3 regions of the Aurantivibrio infirmus genome follow, and region 3 is predicted to be linked to each of the others. Evidence: predicted binding sites of a transcription regulator. Region 3 holds the regulator's gene; each other region holds the start of a gene.

Region 1 (5,854 bases), on a different contig from region 3:
GCGTGGCAATACAGGTACTTTAGTTGACTTGCATAATCTTGGCTTCCGTGAATCATCGGCACAAGGCGTTATTGAGGGCGCGGGTCTTGCAGCCGCACAAGCAAATACGGCTTGGGGTGTCGGTGATGTCACCATTAACGGTCAGGCAATTAGCACAACCAATACTGACAGTTTGGCAGGAAAAATTAACGCGATTAATTCCTCGACTAATGAAACTGGCGTAACAGCGAACGCGTTTTCGACAGTCGGTATTGATTTATCGGGTGTAACTGTAGCTACGGCATTTGCTGGAACAGCAAGTTCAATCCTGATCAACGGTACGACTGTTGATTTCAGTGCAGATACGACCATTCAAGCTCTTGCAGATAGAGTTAACCTCTCTACAAATACTCACGGCGTGGTTGCTTCTGTACTTGGTAATAGCCTGCAATTTGAGTCTGATCAAGGTGCGATCGTACTCGGTGCTGCGACTGTTGATTCGGCATTCGGAGCGATTGCTGCTGAGGGTTTCACAGGAGCCAGTTTTATCGAATTCGCACCTGCTGGAGCGGAAGTTACAGTAGCTGGATCACTTGTTGGTGCTTCTTTAACGGTTGAAGCAGGAATTAAGTTAACCAGCGATAGTGGTAACCCAATCAGCGTCGAGCTTGGTGTCAACGCTAACGCGGCTGAAGTTGGATTACTCGAAGCTAACAATACTGCTGCCGGCGCGTTTGGTAGTGCGCTAAGTAGCGTGAGTATTAAAACTGCGGCTCAAGCTCAAAAGGCAATTGAGGTCGTCGACAACGCTTTGGAAACAATCAACAACACGCGATCAGCGCTCGGTGCGGTGAACAACCGGCTCGATTTCACGATCTCGAACTTGTCGAACGTTTCTGAGAAAACCGCTTCCGCTCGATCACGAATTTTTGATGCGGATTTCGCAAGAGAAACTGCGGAACTAAGTAGAGCTCAGGTGCTGCAACAGGCCTCCACCGCGATCCTCGCGCAGGCTAATGCAAGACCACAGCAAGTTCTCTCTTTACTACAGTAACTCGTTGAACCCTAATTCACCGAGCCGAATTTAATCGGTTCGGTGGAGTAAAGGTAAAGAGGTAGATATGAACGAAGTAACTAATCACAACCAATCTTTGCCGGTTTCTCAGAAGTCTGAGCGCGGCACTCCGGTTGATAGCGGCAAAAAATTGCCGCCAACTTCCGAAGTTGACGTGAAGGAAGCTGTAGAAAAACCCGACGTAGTGCAAGTTAGCCAAGAAAATCTGGCTGAAGCATTGGATAAAGTGAATCAGTATGCGCAGTCTATTCAACGAGAATTGCAGTTTAATCTCGATGAAGAAGCCGGACGCACTGTAGTAACGGTGTTGGATAGCAGCAGTAAAAAAGTTATTCGACAAATTCCAGACGAAGTGTTTTTAGAATTGGCGCGGAATTTGAATGTGAACTTAAAGCAGCAAGGTGGTGACGCTTCATTGCATCTTATCAACACGAAAGCGTAAACAATACGAGACTACGGTATCAGTAGTACGTGTTTAGAGGGATCTAAGTAAAAAAAGGGTGTCACAAGCACCCTTTTTTTGTGTTGAGAAATACGCTAAATGCGAATTAGTGTCTTAACTAAAAGCAAGGTTGGCCGATATTCATTATTAGGATGGATACATAGTGCGTTACTTAAGGAAAGTTTTTACTACACCCCCTGAAGGAAGACGTTAAAGCTTTGCTAAGGAACGAATAAAGCTTTTGTTCAAGGACGACTCATAAGGATGAGTGCAGGGATGAAAGATGAGAGTTGGCTCAGGAGAGCCAAATAGGAACTAGTCGCCACAAGGATGTGGCAATTTAACCGAAGTGTAAATTAAAACAAAGCTGAATGAGCTAGATTAGAAAAAAGCCGCGGAGTATTCCTTCCATGCAAAACCTTATCACTTCTCTTGGTGCCGGAACCGGAATCGATACGCTTGCCTTGGTGGATCAACTCACTGATATTGAACGCGCGCCGCAACAAGAAAAGCTCGATAAAAAAGAAGAGTTACTCAACACCCAATTATCTGACTTCGGTATTTTACGTTCGGCTTTTTCTACATTGGAACAAAGCTTAAAAGTGTTGGGTGAGCCAGATACTTTTGATGCTAAATCACTTGCCTTTCCAGATACCAATTTAATTGTTCCTGAATCTCTCGAAGCGGATGCCTTGGCGGGAAGTTACCAGCTTGAGGTTAGCCAAATTGCCCGCGCGCAATCTTTAAGTTCTGCGGCTTTTGCGAGTGCAAGTGATACGGTTGGAGAGGGAACCCTGACTATTCGCTTTGGTTCCTTTGATGCAGGGATTACCACATTCACGGAAGACACCAGTAAAACTGGCGGCACGATTACAATCGACAGTTCGAATAATTCATTAACTGGTTTACGAGACGAAATAAATAAATCCGGATTGGGCGTGCAAGCATCCATTGTTAATGATGGCACAAATTTTCGCTTGCTGATTACTGCTCCTTCCGGGGCAAATAATGAAGTCGAAATCGTCGTTGCTGAGGCGGGTGGTTCGCCTTCGAATAACGACGGCAGCGATTTATCACGTTTCGCATTTAACACCGCTGGAACACAGTTAACGGAAGAACAGCCTGGGCAAGATGCGCTGTTGAAAATAAATGGGCTTTCTGTATCCAGAGAATCGAATCAAGTCGATGATGTTATTCAGGGTTTAAAGTTCTCAATTGCCAATAGTTCCGCTACTGAAGTGGTTACTTTATCAATTGCGGAAGACAAGAGTATTGCTGAGCAAAGTGTTAGAGACTTTGTTGATGTCTACAATACTTTTTTAGAAACGGTAACCAAATTGACGGGCTTCGATAGTGAAATTGAAGATTTCGGGAGCTTAAAAACAGATCCTCTAGCAAGAAACCTTCTGACACGTTTACGTAATGTGATTGGCGCCGCTGTCCCTGGTATAAGTGACGGTTTTACATCGTTAACTAACGTCGGAATTCGAACGGAAAGAGATGGCTCTTTGTCGATTAATGAAAAAGATTTCTCCTTTGGCTTTAATGACAATTTTGAATTAGTCAAAGCAATTTTTACACCGCGAACATCTTCTGATTCCTCACTTATAGATGTGACTGGTTTTAGCGCTCGTAGCGTGCCAGGAACATATGCAGTCAATATCACGAACACCGCTACCGATGGTTCTTTGATAGCGGGTGCGACAATTGGTTTTCCGATAGATACGGGCACGCAAGATTATTCATTTGATATTACGGTCGATGGCGTCGCTTCAGCAACGTTGAGTTTGCCGGCCTCAACGATTTATAACACCAGTGCCGAGTTGGAAGACGCGCTGCAATCCCTGATTAATAACGACGCGAATTTACTGGCGGCGAACGCGTCGCTAAGCGTTGCTTATGTAACGGATCATTTTGAATTTACGTCAAATAGTTTAGGTTCGAGTTCCAATGTATCAATCACATCTGTTGGTGCCGATGCTGGGGAATTAGGCTTGAGTATATTAACCGGAACGGCGGGTTCTAATGTCGCAGGAACCGTGGCAGGTCTCACCGGGTTTACGCTTGGCGATGTCCTTTTACCAAAACTAGGCAGCGATGCTGAAGGTCTGAGTTTACGTATTGCAACTGGCGCAACGACAGGCAACATAACCTTCTCTCGGGGTTTCGCGGGAGAGTTAAGTTTGGTGATTAACGACTTTTTAAAAAGCAGTGGTTTAATCAGCCAGCGCGAAGCATCAATTAAATCGGATCTAAGTACAGTGGGCGAAGACAACGACAAATTGGATCGCCGAATAGAAGCTTTCCGCGCACGCTTACAAGCTCAATTTATTGCTTCGGAGCGGATTATTAAAAGTCTGCAAACATCTGGCAGCTTCTTTGAAAACTTAGCTGATACGCTTCCCTTTACGTCTGGAAAATAACTGGCTACTTGCCGGTTTTCCAGATATTCAATTCAATCTTCGCGTACTTTTTACAGCTCAAAAAAATAAATTGACCTTCCTATTTGGCGTAGATGTTGCGTAGTACTGATCCTAAGAATTATCGCCATAGATAAGCGTCAAAAATTTGTCTATCCCGAGCTTGTGGGTCTAATAAATGAGTCAAGTTATCGCCCTAATACCTGCGCGTAGCGGATCTAAGGGTTTATCCGATAAAAACATCCGATTACTGAATGGTAAGCCGCTATTGGCGTATACCATCGATGCCGCTCTCGCTAGTGGAGTGTTTGATGAAATAGTTGTCAGTTCCGACAGCGATGAAATCTTGACGATCGCCGAAACCTTTGGCGCCGGCACTCATCGACGTGATCCAACTTTATCCCAAGATGATTCCGCAATGGACCCTGTAATAGCGGAGTTTGTCGAGCAAGGTAATATGTCACCCGATACGACTGTCATTTTGTTACAGCCCACCTCACCCTTGCGAGAGGGGCGGCATATTGCAGAGGCCCTTCAATGGTTTTTGGAGAGCAGTTGCAGTAGCGTTATTAGTGTTTACACCATTCCCAGTAAGTTTCTTAAAGCATCGATACAGCAAGATAATTTTCTGGTGCCAATTTGCGACTTAGATACGGCGTATACCCGTCGCCAAGATTTGCCCACTGTGTATATGCCTAACGGCGCAATTTATATATTTAGTGTTGAGCACTTTCTGCTGGAAAATAAAATACCAAGGCAGCGCTCAGTGCCTTATGTCATGTTAGAAGAGTGCAGCCTGGATATAGACAATGAAAAAGATCTTGCACAATGTTCTCGTTATTTAATGGACAAGCAAGAAAGCATCGGTGCAGTACCATCGTCACACAATAGCCCAGGAGCCGATCATGCCTGAATTCGCCATCAAAGGTCGAAAAATAGGACCCAATTTTAAACCCTTAGTTATTGCCGAAATTGGTATTAATCATGGCGGTAATTTGGATGTCGCCAAACAAATGGTTGACGCTGCGGTGGCCGCCGGCGCAGAAATTATTAAACATCAAACGCACATCGTTGAAGACGAGATGTCTGCCGCAGCTAAAAACATTCAACCCGAGAATGCGTCCTGTTCAATTTACTCATTGATGAAAGACTGCGCTTTCGATGAAGTGCAAGAAACGGAGCTTAAAAATTATGTTGAAGCACAGGGCGTAATTTTTATTAGCACGCCTTTTTCACGCGCAGCAGTTGAGCGCTTGGAGCGCATGAATGTTCCCGCATACAAAATAGGTTCTGGTGAATGTAATAACTATCCTCTTATCGAACACATCGCCAGAAAAGGTAAGCCGGTCATTCTAAGCACTGGCATGAACAGCATAGAAAGCATTCGTAAATCCGTAGCGATACTCCGCAACCATCGAGTCCCTTTCGCTTTATTACATTGCACAAATATCTATCCGACGCCGCCTGAGCTTGTGCGACTCGGCGCCTTGCAAGATCTACAAAATGAATTTCCCGACGCGGTGATTGGCTTATCTGACCATACCGTTTCAAATCACGCCTGCTTGGGCGCGGTGGCCGTGGGTGCTGATATTCTCGAACGTCACTTTACCGACTCTATGGAAAGGGAAGGGCCCGATATTGTCTGTTCTATGGATCCAAATGCTCTAAAAGAATTGCTGCTTGGTGCCGATATTATTCATAAGGCGCGGGGAGGTCACAAGGATCTTCTCGAGCAAGAGCAGGGTACACGTGACTTTGCTTTTGCCTCAGTTGTGACGACTCATCGGGTCGAGGAAGGCGAGTTATTTACGGAAGAAAATATTTGGGTTAAACGCCCTGGCACGGGCGAAGTCAGTGCGGAGGATTACCCTTCAGTTTTAGGTACAAGGGCGATACGTACCTTGGAAGCTGATCAGCTGTTGGCACGAAATGATTATG
Region 2 (5,854 bases), on a different contig from region 3:
ATGCCTATCTTGGCGTATGACAAAAAATATAGGCGAGATGCACCTAATACTGGATGTGATTGAAAACCTGGCATTTACACTCTAAGTCCATTGACTGTTAAAAATACGATGCACTGGTCCACTGTGGCGTGGATTGTATTTTTACCGATAAATTAAATAAGCAAGATCAATCTGGGTAATGAAAATACAGATAAAGAATTAGTGGATCAAGAGGTGAATTGGTTTAATACGAAAACAAGTACGAAAAATTGCTGCCAAACACATCGCGCGCATTATGCGTGAATTGACGCCAGGTTAATTTGATAAATATCAAACAAAACCGGGTTGGCGAAACCAATATTCAGTAATGCACAAATGACTAAGTAGACATTTTGCGCTTCAGGATTTAACACCTGTTTTGACGATGGTAGAAATTTAACGAGAGCCACTCAGGACGAATAGGACACACTTGAAAACTGCCACTACAGTTTGGAGAATGCCTCTTTAACACTCCGTTTACGCAATACATACAGAAGGTACACTCGAAACTATAAATCACAGCCTCGGCAGAACTCGCAAGCAAATCCGTGTCGCTATTCAAGCATAGGAATACCCTTATAGTTTCCCCATGATTCAACGCAAGCTTCGCCTTAAATAAAAGTTTGAAATCCGCCCACTAATACATGCAGGCGGCATAGGCAAAGGAACGATTATTTTAAAGGACTACGTCCCTTACTCGCCGCGATACGCATACGCAAAGCGTTTAACTTAATAAAGCCCGCCGCATCTTTCTGATCATAAGCACCGGCATCATCTTCAAATGTCGAAATCGCCGCATCAAATAAACTGTCCTCGGAGCGGCGACCCACAACGATCACATTACCCTTATACAATTTAAGCTTCACATCGCCGTTCACAACTTGCTGAGATTCATCTATCGCCGTTTGCAACATATGGCGTTCAGGACTCCACCAATAACCGTTGTAAATTAACTCTGCGTATTTAGGCATCAGACTATCTTTGATATGCGCCACTTCTCTATCAAGGGTAATGGACTCAATAGCGCGATGAGCCTTTATCATGATGGTGCCCCCCGGGGTTTCATAACAACCACGCGACTTCATGCCCACATAGCGATTTTCAACAATATCCAAGCGCCCAATACCATTGGCGCCACCCACTTTATTGAGGTGAGCTAGTACTTTAGCGGGCGTCATTTCGACACCATCAATAGCCACGATATCGCCGTTTTTGTAGCTCAACTCAATGTAGGTCGGCTTATCTGGTGCTGTTTCTGGGCTAACAGACCAGCGCCACATATCTTCCTCTGGCTCGTTCCATGGCTCTTCCAACAAATCACCTTCATAGGAGATATGTAATAAATTCGCATCCATCGAATAAGGCGATTTTTTCTTGCTGCTAGAAAAATCGACCGGAATATTCCTATCTTTGCAATAGGCCATCAGGGTTTCTCTAGAGGTCAAATCCCATTCACGCCAAGGCGCGATAACTGAAATACCCGGCTTCAAAGCATAAGCGCCAAGCTCGAAACGCACTTGATCATTACCTTTACCGGTTGCGCCGTGCGATATCGCATCAGCGCCGGTCTCGTTGGCAATTTCAACCAGTCGTTTAACAATTAAGGGGCGAGCGATTGACGTACCTAACAAATATTCGCCTTCATAAATCGCGTTGGCGCGGAACATAGGGAAGACGAAGTCACGAACAAATTCTTCTTGCAGATCGTCAATGTAAATTTCTTTAATACCCAAGGCTTGAGCCTTCGCGCGTGCTGGCTCGACCTCTTCACCTTGACCGATATCGGCGGTAAACGTTACCACCTCGCAGCCATAAGTTTCTTTCAACCAGGTAACAATGACCGAGGTATCCAGGCCACCAGAGTAAGCTAAAACCACTTTTTTAACGGACGACATACACACTCCCAAAAACACGAAAACGCGCTATCAAGCGCGTCTATTAATAAACATTCAGGCCAACGAATCGATTCGATGGCCGACTAATCAATTCAACAATGGGGTCAGGTGATAATTATCGAAACCAGAACAATCTGTTCTGAGGGTATCTGACGAATTCGACAATTTGGGCTGAATACAGAAGCGAGATTGTAGCGTTAAATCACTGAGAATATCAAAACAGTAAACGCAGATTTCAACATTAATTCGTTATCGAAGCCAAGCTATTGTCGGAACCTGAGTCTTCGAGCTCTTCTTGATCAGGCTCGACCTCTGGGCGAATAGGTTCCTCACCTTTGACTAGACGAATCGTAACACGTCGGTTCTGCGCTCTTCCCTTACGAGTTTGATTACTTGCAACTGGATAACGCTCACCATGCCATCGGGTGACAATCGCTTCGCTTGGAATTCCCCGAGCTATCAAGAAATCCACCACCATCTCGGCGCGTTCGCGAGACAACTCAAAATTTTCTTGTCGTGCACCGACGCTGTCGGTATGGCCATCGACATAGAACGCCGTTACGCTGGGGTCAGCTTTGACATAAATGCCGATATTATCAAGCTTTCTGACTTCGCTAGGTAGCAGGGCTTCTTTACTTGAGCCGAAATATATTGAGCTTCGCTCAATTTGCTCGAAGTTTGCAGGCAGCAGACCAGCCTGGCAACTGAGAAATTTTTGATACGCTGGGCGAAAATTAACGGATGTCATCGATACATTAATTGACTTTTCTGCCCCGTACCAAGGTCGTCGTGTAAAGGTTACTTCCATGCCTTGGTGTAGTTCCGATAAAACACGCTGTGACATCTGCGGCCCTAAATTGATGGGTTGAATGCCTTGTTTCACCGAAACGTAGCCCAGGTTTTTATCTCGCCCGTGCTTCTTCCAATTTGGCTTAGTTGATGTCAATGCCGCCTGCCCGGTTTTTAATCTTGGCTCATCAGAAGTGAGAATGAACTGTTGGCTTTCACCCGCCCGCTGAATAAATACGGCATCACCAAAATAGGGAATCCCTTGTACTAAGTGACACTCGAATACCGAGGTATCAACCAACCATTCAGACTCCAAAATGTTGGCTTCAAACTTGGTTGCACTCAAGCCCTTGCACGCCAACAACATGGCCAATACAAGGCCGCTTTTCAATAATGTCGATTTCATCGTTGCTACCTTTACCACTCTATACCGTCAGCCAGGAAGTATCGTCTAGCTAACAAGGCTGTTCTAAGGGTATCGGCCTCTTCGCTCAGTGCTTTAACAGCCATTTTGTGTAAGAATACGCCTCTTTTATAACTCGTCCTTAGCCGCTTCGGTCGACTAAAAGATTGTTAAAGCGTCCGGCTACCCAATTAAGTAAGTTTTACTGCATGACTGATCGTCTCACCATTACACGTCCTGATGACTGGCATATTCACCTTCGCGATGGCGATGCATTAACCGCAACCGTAGCGGACGCGAGCCGCTACTTCGGCCGCGCCATTGTCATGCCTAACCTCGTCCCCCCGGTGACTAACGCCAACTTAGCCAATGCCTATCAAGAAAGAATATGCCGAGCGATTCCCGCAGGACGCACATTCAAACCCTTAATGGTGTTGTATTTAACGGATCTTACATCCGCCCAGGATATCCGAGATGCGAAAGCGCAAGGTGTGGTTGCCTGTAAACTCTATCCGGCAGGCGCAACGACTAATTCGGATGCCGGCGTTACCAAACTAGAAGCGATATATCCTGCATTAAATGCAATGCAGGAGTGCGCAATGCCTCTCTTAATTCATGGAGAAGTGACCGACAGCCACATTGATATTTTTGAAAGAGAAAAAATATTTATCGACAATATTTTGTCGAAGCTAGTCGATTCATTTCCAAACTTGAAAATCGTGCTGGAACATATCTCAACTGCCGAAGCGGTAGAGTTTGTGTCTGAGGCCAACAGTAATGTCGGCGCCACCATTACTGCTCACCATCTACTTTATAACCGCAATCATTTATTGGCCGGTGGTATTCGTCCGCATTATTACTGCCTGCCGATTTTAAAAAGCAATCATCATCAACAAGCTTTATTAAAAGCAGCAACAAGTGGTAACGCTAAGTTTTTTCTAGGTACCGATTCCGCTCCCCATGCGACCAACAAAAAAGAAATTGCTTGCGGCTGCGCTGGCTGCTACACCGCTCACGCGGCATTAGAATTCTATGCCCAAGTTTTTGAAGACGCGGGTGCACTCCACAAGCTAGAAAATTTTTCCAGCCATTTTGGCCCTGATTTTTATGGATTACCGCGCAATACAGATACCGTGACCCTGGTTAAAAAATCATGGGTGGTACCGGAACAACTCGCTTTCGCTACGCAAAACCTAACGCCACTTGCGGCGGGGCAAACCTTAAGTTGGTCGGTTGAATAACAAATAAAGTGCTAAACGCGCATATTCCAAAGCAATAACAAAATAAAACCGAAAAGTTAAAAAGAAAGCAATTTATGAGCGATAGCAATTTAGTCAACAAACAAGAAGATAAAACTCTATTCGCGCAACGCTTTCGCGGGTTTCTACCCATAGTCGTAGACGTTGAAACGGGAGGCTTCAATTCGGACACTGACGCCTTATTAGAAATCGCCGCAGTAACGCTACACATGGATGAAAAAGGGTTTCTATCACCCTTGGAAACCTATGATTTTCACGTTGAACCCTATGAAGGCGCCAACATCGAACAGGCTGCATTAGATTTTACCGGCATCAATTTAGAGTCTGCTGATCGACCCGCTGTACCAGAAACTATTGCGATGGCTGAGCTTTTCAAACCGATACGCCATGCGGTAAAAATGAACGGTTGCAATCGCGCAATAATCGTCGGACATAATGCACATTTTGATCTCGGGTTCGTCAATGCTGCCGTTGAGCGCTGCCAAATAAAACGCAACCCCTTCCACCCTTTTTCGTGTTTCGACACGGCAACCCTGGCGGGTTTGGCCTATGGTCAAACTGTACTCGCAAAAGCTTGCCAAACTTCGGGAATAGAATTCGATAACAACGACGCCCACTCCGCCGCGTACGACGCTGAAAAAACTGCTGAATTATTTTGTGGGATTGTCAATCGCTGGCAACAGCTGGGGGGCTGGATAATCTAGTAGATATTTTTAAATGGAGATTTATAACACTAAACTAATTACTTAAATATTCGTATCTAATATCAACTTTCATGTAGTCGCAATTCGAATTCGCAATGTTTCCCAAGCCTTTAAAAGACATCAAGTTTCTGCTTTTACTGTCGTAACTCACGATAATAGGATCTAACAACACCTTCATCCACCACCTTTTCGGCTGAACCGAAAAACACTGCAGGTCTGCGCCATCCAACTCTGCGCAATTAGTTTTCTCGGCTTGAAACAAAAAAGTATTCAGTTGTGAAGGCGCTAAGTAGTCAAAGCGAATCGTTTCTCCAGCAATAAGTTCCTGCCAACTTTTTTGAAGCAACGCGTCGAATCCAGCATCGACAACCAAGGCTTCGGAATTCTTTATTATTTTTTGTTTAAACCTAGCATTTGAGTCCGCACGATAGTCAATAGTCAGGTTTTCACTATCACTAGAGAATTCAACGTCAATCAACTCACCACAAATCTCGTTTCGTTGACGCATGCTTGGCTGCCAACTCACACCATCAAAGTCCAAATTTTTCTCAGCAATTATTTTTCCTTCCTGATCTTGATAAGCCACCCGATGCTCCCCTAAATTCGGCGACAAAAAATGTAGCTCTCGATAGAGAAACGCACCAGACTCCAAATCAAAAGCTTCACCGACAATATCCGCCGGCAAATCTTTCTGCCCAACCGCGAACACTGAAAACGGTACGCAAGCCAAAAAAACAAACGAAACCATGAAAAATGAATACTTTTGATTAAACCTATTCAAACCCC
Region 3 (5,854 bases):
TTACCCCAGTAGACATGATTGGACTTGAAGTAGGCTATCGCTTAATTCCTTTAGTCGATAAAAATCAGGGCGGTGAGTTATTGGGGCGAATTAAAGGTGTTCGGAAAAAATTATCACAGCAAGTGGGGTTCTTGGTTCCTTCTGTGCATATTCGGGACAACCTTGATCTCACACCTACGGTCTATCGATTAACGTTGATGGGTGTGACCTTGGGTGAAGCAGATATACATCCTGATAGAGATTTGGCGATAAATCCTGGCCAAGTATTTGGCAAGCTAGAAGGCATTAAAACTACTGATCCCGCTTTTGGTTTAGAGGCGGTATGGATTGAATCCAGTCAAAAAGATAACGCGCAAACACTTGGTTATACGGTCGTAGATGCGAGTACTGTTGTGGCAACGCATCTCAATCAAATATTGCAGAAACACGCCTACGAATTATTGGGCCATGAAGATGTCCAGCACCTCCTAGATTTGCTCGCGAAATCCTCACCAAAATTAGTTGAAGAGTTGGTTCCAAATACTCTCAGCTTAAATGTGCTGTTGAAAGTTTTACAAAATTTATTAAAAGAGCAGGTTTCCATTCGTGATATGCGCACCATCTGTGAAGCGCTTGCGGCTCATAGTACTAAGAACCAAGACATCGGCGCACTAACAGCCGCAGCACGTATAGCGCTGTCGAGACAGATCGTTCAAAACATTGTTGGGTCTGAAGACGAACTTTCGGTTATCACCTTAAAGCCTGAGCTGGAACAGATATTGCTCCAGTCAATTCAGCAAGCACAAAATAATGGCGCTGAAGACAGTGCGTTCATTGAACCATCACTCGCCCAGCGTTTGCGAGACTCGGTAACGAAAGCGGCGGAAAAACAACAAGCCGCGGGAAAACCCGTCGTATTGCTAGTGGCGGCGCCATTGCGAGTGATGTTGGCTAAATTTGTTCGCCTTAGTGTGCCAGACGGTTTTGTCCTTGCTTACAGCGAAGTGCCAGATAACAAGCGTCTAAATATTGACGCCAACATTGGTGATCAGTGATGACGCCGAGAAGTCATAGAGTGATTATTAACATCGAGATGAATTTAGAACCGGGTGTTAGAGGAGTAGGGTTATGCAAGTAAAACGATTTGTAGCAGCTGATATGCGCAGAGCATTGGAACTGGTGCGACAAGACATGGGCCCGGACGCCATTATTCTCTCCAGCGGCAGAACCGAGGGCGGTGTTGAGGTGCTCACCAGTTATGACTCTCCCTTCCAAGGCGGCGATGCCAATAGCGTGGTCAAAAAAAATAAACGAGAGATCGGTTCTGCAATGTCATCACTGAATCAACAGTTGTTGTCGAAATTTAAACGGTCAGAAAGTGGCGAAGAGCAATCGAAACCATTACCAAGTGATGCGGCATGGGCGCGGGAAAATTCACTGAATATCGATTTAGCTAAGCCTGCTGATAGAAGTAAAAAATCTCTCGAAAGTGCCGTTGTTGAAAAAAGGTTTAACGAATCCGAGCTTGATAAATCCCTTGAGGCGGAACGCCTTAAAAACATTTCTCAGCAACAAGAGTTTCGTTTGGCAAGTTTTAATTACGAACCCGGGAATGTGAATGTTTCACTTAATTTTGATCCTTCGCAATTTGTTCAAGTTAAAACCAATGATTCGCAAATCAGTCGACCTGAATCTACTGATTCTGCGACACGTAAAAAAGACATTACCGCCGCTAAGTCGAAACGACAAGCGAAGGAAGACCGCCAATTAAATGCGCTGCGCGAAGAAATACTCGATATGCGCGAGTTACTGCAATTGCAGTTATCTCAGCTCGGTCAATCAAACGCTGGGAACGGAGCCCAAATTAATGCTACAAATAATCTCAACACATTGTCTGTAAGCAATACCGTTCATACGACAATTGCAAAACGCCTAGAAAATATGGGCATCCCTCAAGATGATATTGTGAAATGTACCTCGCGTTTGAAATTAAGGTCCAGTTTGGCCGATGGATGGGCGCAGGCGCTAGCGACCCTCGCGCATCGTTTGCCGACGACGTCGAACGATGTGGTTGATGGCGGCGGATTTTTTTCTTTTGTTGGATCGGCGGGAGCAGGGAAAACCACAACCGTTGCCAAACTCGCAGCTCGTTATGTCCTTAAACACGGTGCTGAAGGTGTAGCGTTGATTAGCACGGACAATCAAAGCATGGCTGGGGTTGAGCAGTTGCGACGGGTCGGAAAAATTCTTGGCATTGAAGTTCACCACGTTAACGAAACGAATACGCTCTCCCAAGTGATGCTCGATTGTTGTGATTACAAGTTGGTTCTCATCGATACCGCGGGCTTGCGGCAAGGGGATGCTGAGTTGAAGCAGCAGCTCGCAAAACTCCGTGGATTTTCCCACCTTAAAAATTATTTAGTGATGGCGAGCAATGCGCAAACTCAAGTGTTGAAAGCTTCTGTACACGCCTATAAAAATGTAGGTTTATCTGGCTGCATTCTCACTAAGCTCGACGAAACAATTTCTCTGGGGGAAACCCTAGGTGTTGTGATGCACGAAAAAATTCCAGTTTCCTACTATACCGATGGTCGCGATTTTACTCGTCATATTGGCGTCGCGCGTTCGCATAACTTAATTACCTTCGCTGTGTCGTTGTTTAAAAAAGCAAACCAAGATTCCGGCGAAAACAAGCACGGTCCTACGTCGAACAAACCGGCAAAGCGAGATAATACTGGACCCCAACGATTTGCTTATAACTAAGGCTCTGTAAATAACCAAATAGCTGGGTTTATTGGTGTAGGTATAAAGATGAAATAGGGATTCAGTCTATACTCAAAAAAAGGGTGGTTATTTTTCTTTTGGTTGAACAGTAGGGTCCTTTGATTTTGGTCATTCACAAGGCGATTGCGCTAAAAATAACAGTATTACGCTTCAGGTCTTTTCATTAGAACTGAAATTTAGAATTTGAATAAGCAGAGGAGTTATCAGTGAACCACTCTCGACCAATACAGGTCATCGCAGTAACGGGTGGCAAAGGCGGCGTCGGCAAAACAAATTTGTCCGTTAATTTGAGCATGGCATTAGCCGAGCAACAACGCCGAGTGTTGCTATTTGATGCTGACCTTGGTTTAGCCAATGTCGATATTCTTTTGGGCTTAAAGCCTAAAAAAACTTTGGCTGACGTTATCTCTGGCGAAGCCACAATGCGTGAAGTTATGGTTAACGGCCCTGGTGGTATTCGTATCGTACCAGCGTCATCCGGCGTAGCACGAATGGCGGGATTGAACGCGCATGAGCAGGCCGCTTTAATCAACGGCTTTACTGAGCTAAGCGATCAACTGGATATTATGATCGTTGATACCGCCGCTGGAATTTCCGATTCCGTTATTAATTTTGTCAGAGCAAGTCACGAAGTAATCGTTGTCGTATGTGATGAGCCTTCTTCGATAACAGACGCTTATGCCTTAATTAAATTACTCAATAAAGAGCAAGGTATGTTTAGAATTCGCGTGGTAGCGAATATGACTCGCAGCGCGCAAGAAGGTAGTCAGTTGTTTCGCAAGTTAAATCAAGTGTGTGAATCCTATCTTGATGTCAGCTTGGATTATGTAGGACATATTCCCTTTGATGAGAATGTTCGCCTAGCGGTTCAAAAACAAAAACCTTTATTGGAGTTTTCTCCCCGTTGCCGAGCTTCGCAATCGATTCGATCGATCGCACAAAAAGTTATTGAATGGCCAGTCCCACAATCTCCGAGTGGTCATCTAGAGTTCTTTGTTGAAAATTTATTACAGCAACCTGCTGCGAGTGCGAGCTTTTGATGATGATGGGTGCCGACAGCGTAGACATCTACAATAAATCCGCTGTTCAACAAAGCGAGATCAATGTAGAAGAATATGCATCCCTAGTGAAACGTATTTCCCACCATATGATGATGAGGATGCCGCCGTGTGTTCAAGTTGATGATCTGATTCAGGCGGGGATGATTGGTCTACTGGAAGCAGCAAAAAAATATGATGCGAGTAAAGGCGCGAGTTTTGAAACCTATGCTGGAATACGCATACGCGGGGCGATTGTTGATGAAATGCGTCGCGGGGATTGGGTGCCTCGATCGGTACATCGAAATGGTCGAAAAATGTCTGAGGCTATCAGTCGCATTGAGGCTCGTACTGGCCGCGATGCCAGTGATCAGCAAATTGCGGAAGAATTAGAGCTGTCTTTAGAAGACTACTACGCGATGTTGCAAGATAGCGCCTCCAGCAAATTGTATAGTTTTGAAGAAACATACAATGAAGAAAATGGAGAAGTGGACTATAACCATTTAAGTGAGCCTTTAATTAGTCCCTTTGAAGGTGTGCAGAAACAATCCTTGAAAGAGTCACTGGCGCAAGCAATCTCTCAATTACCCGAGCGAGAGAGACTCGTTCTGGCGCTTTATTATGATGAGGAACTCAATTTAAAAGAGATAGGCGAGGTGATAGGCGTTAGTGAATCTCGCGTTAGCCAAATCCATAGTCAAGCGGCAAGTCGTTTGCGTGCCCGACTGATTGATTGGCAAGTAACGATTTAAGGTATGCGAAATTTACTTGGCTTCGGTAAATAGCGAATGGTAAAAAAACACGGTAGTAATTTTTGATAATAGGTTTGATCTGCTTGAACATGTTACACATTCACCCATGTCAGGCAAGATGGAGGAAGTTTTGGACAAGAACATGAAAATCCTAATTGTCGATGATTTTTCGACAATGCGGAGGATAATTAAAAATTTGCTACGTGACTTGGGTTTTAATAATACCCATGAGGCAGATGATGGTACTTCCGCCTTGCCGCTTCTGAAAGACGGAGATTATGATTTTCTAGTCACCGATTGGAATATGCCTGGCATGTCGGGCATCGATTTACTGAAAAAAATCCGTTCAGATAGTTCGCTGGCATCGTTACCAACCTTGATGGTAACGGCGGAAGCGAAGCGAGATCAAATAGTTGAAGCAGCGCAAGCGGGTGTTAACGGCTATGTTGTTAAACCTTTCACCGCACAAACCCTAAAGGAAAAAATTGACAAAATTTTCGAAAGAATTGAAGCGACCTAAAGCTGTTTCGGATTATAAAAATGGGTATACGTGTAAAAAATATGGGTGACTTGGGTTTAGCAAACGCGCTGAAAGATTGCTCAGAACATATTATCGAATTGCTGCAAAATGATTTACATCACGAAGCGGCAATGACCATCAACAAGCTGATTCAGGGGCGAGATGAACATGTTTATATCGCCGTTGGGCAATTAACGCGAGGATTGCATAGCGCGATTGTTGATTTCAATGTCGATGGGAATTTAAAAATTGAATTCCCACAAAATAAACCTTCAGAAATTAAGGATGCATCTGATCGACTTAGTTACGTGATGGATATGACGGAAAAGGCAGCGAATCGAACCATGGATATGGTTGAAGAGTCTGCACCAATTGCGGCCACGCTGGGTGAAGAGGCCGAAGTTTTGCTGTCCGAATGGTCGCGAATTCGCAGGCGCGAGATGAACAAAAAAGATTTCGTCGAATTGTTTGGCAGAGTCGATGGTTTTTTACAAGATCTCTGTGCGGGCTCAAAGCAATTAAATACCAATATGCAAAATATCGTTATGGAACAGGGCTTTCAAGACTTATCAGGACAGGTGCTGAAGCGTGTGATTGCTTTGGTAAAAGAGCTTGAGGATAACCTAGTGAATTTGGTGACTATGGCGAGTCATGTGGAGTTAGTCGCTGGTCTTCATCCGAATGAGGAAAATAAAGGGCAACTTTTGGTAGATTCTGGACAATGTTCTAATGAGGTAAATGCCAAAAAAGGTGAGGACTCATTAAATATTGAAGGTAGTAAA

Evidence for each region. The regulator FliA, encoded in region 3, starts transcription of late flagellar genes. The targets are predictions, from matches to a motif close to TAAAGTTATNNNNNNNNCGGCCGATANCC.
Region 1: a site for FliA is predicted at 1,611-1,639, ahead of fliD (flagellar filament capping protein FliD). Genes of this name have one in related genera too.
Region 2: a site for FliA is predicted at 3,176-3,204, ahead of ACYUCY_RS10700 (flagellar protein MotY). Genes of this name have one in related genera too.

Annotation. Positions count from the first base shown of each region.
Region 1 is NZ_BAAFSK010000004.1:127,508-133,361, reverse strand. Features, by position in the region: gene ACYUCY_RS10040 (flagellin N-terminal helical domain-containing protein) at 1-1,033, shown strand, start outside; gene ACYUCY_RS10035 (flagellar protein FlaG) at 1,101-1,496, shown strand; gene fliD (flagellar filament capping protein FliD) at 1,907-3,919, shown strand; gene ACYUCY_RS10025 (acylneuraminate cytidylyltransferase family protein) at 4,095-4,829, shown strand; gene ACYUCY_RS10020 (N-acetylneuraminate synthase family protein) at 4,822-5,854, shown strand, end outside.
Region 2 is NZ_BAAFSK010000004.1:282,221-288,074, forward strand. Features, by position in the region: gene ACYUCY_RS10690 (DUF1272 domain-containing protein) at 386-616, opposite strand; gene ACYUCY_RS10695 (argininosuccinate synthase) at 690-1,913, opposite strand; gene ACYUCY_RS10700 (flagellar protein MotY) at 2,155-3,108, opposite strand; gene pyrC (dihydroorotase) at 3,315-4,346, shown strand; gene rnt (ribonuclease T) at 4,421-5,068, shown strand; gene ACYUCY_RS10715 (hypothetical protein) at 5,103-5,816, opposite strand.
Region 3 is NZ_BAAFSK010000003.1:553,126-558,979, reverse strand. Features, by position in the region: gene flhA (flagellar biosynthesis protein FlhA) at 1-1,034, shown strand, start outside; gene ACYUCY_RS09235 (flagellar biosynthesis protein FlhF) at 1,108-2,742, shown strand; gene ACYUCY_RS09230 (MinD/ParA family ATP-binding protein) at 2,970-3,803, shown strand; gene ACYUCY_RS09225 (RNA polymerase sigma factor FliA) at 3,809-4,552, shown strand; gene cheY (chemotaxis response regulator CheY) at 4,683-5,072, shown strand; gene ACYUCY_RS09215 (protein phosphatase CheZ) at 5,093-5,854, shown strand, end outside.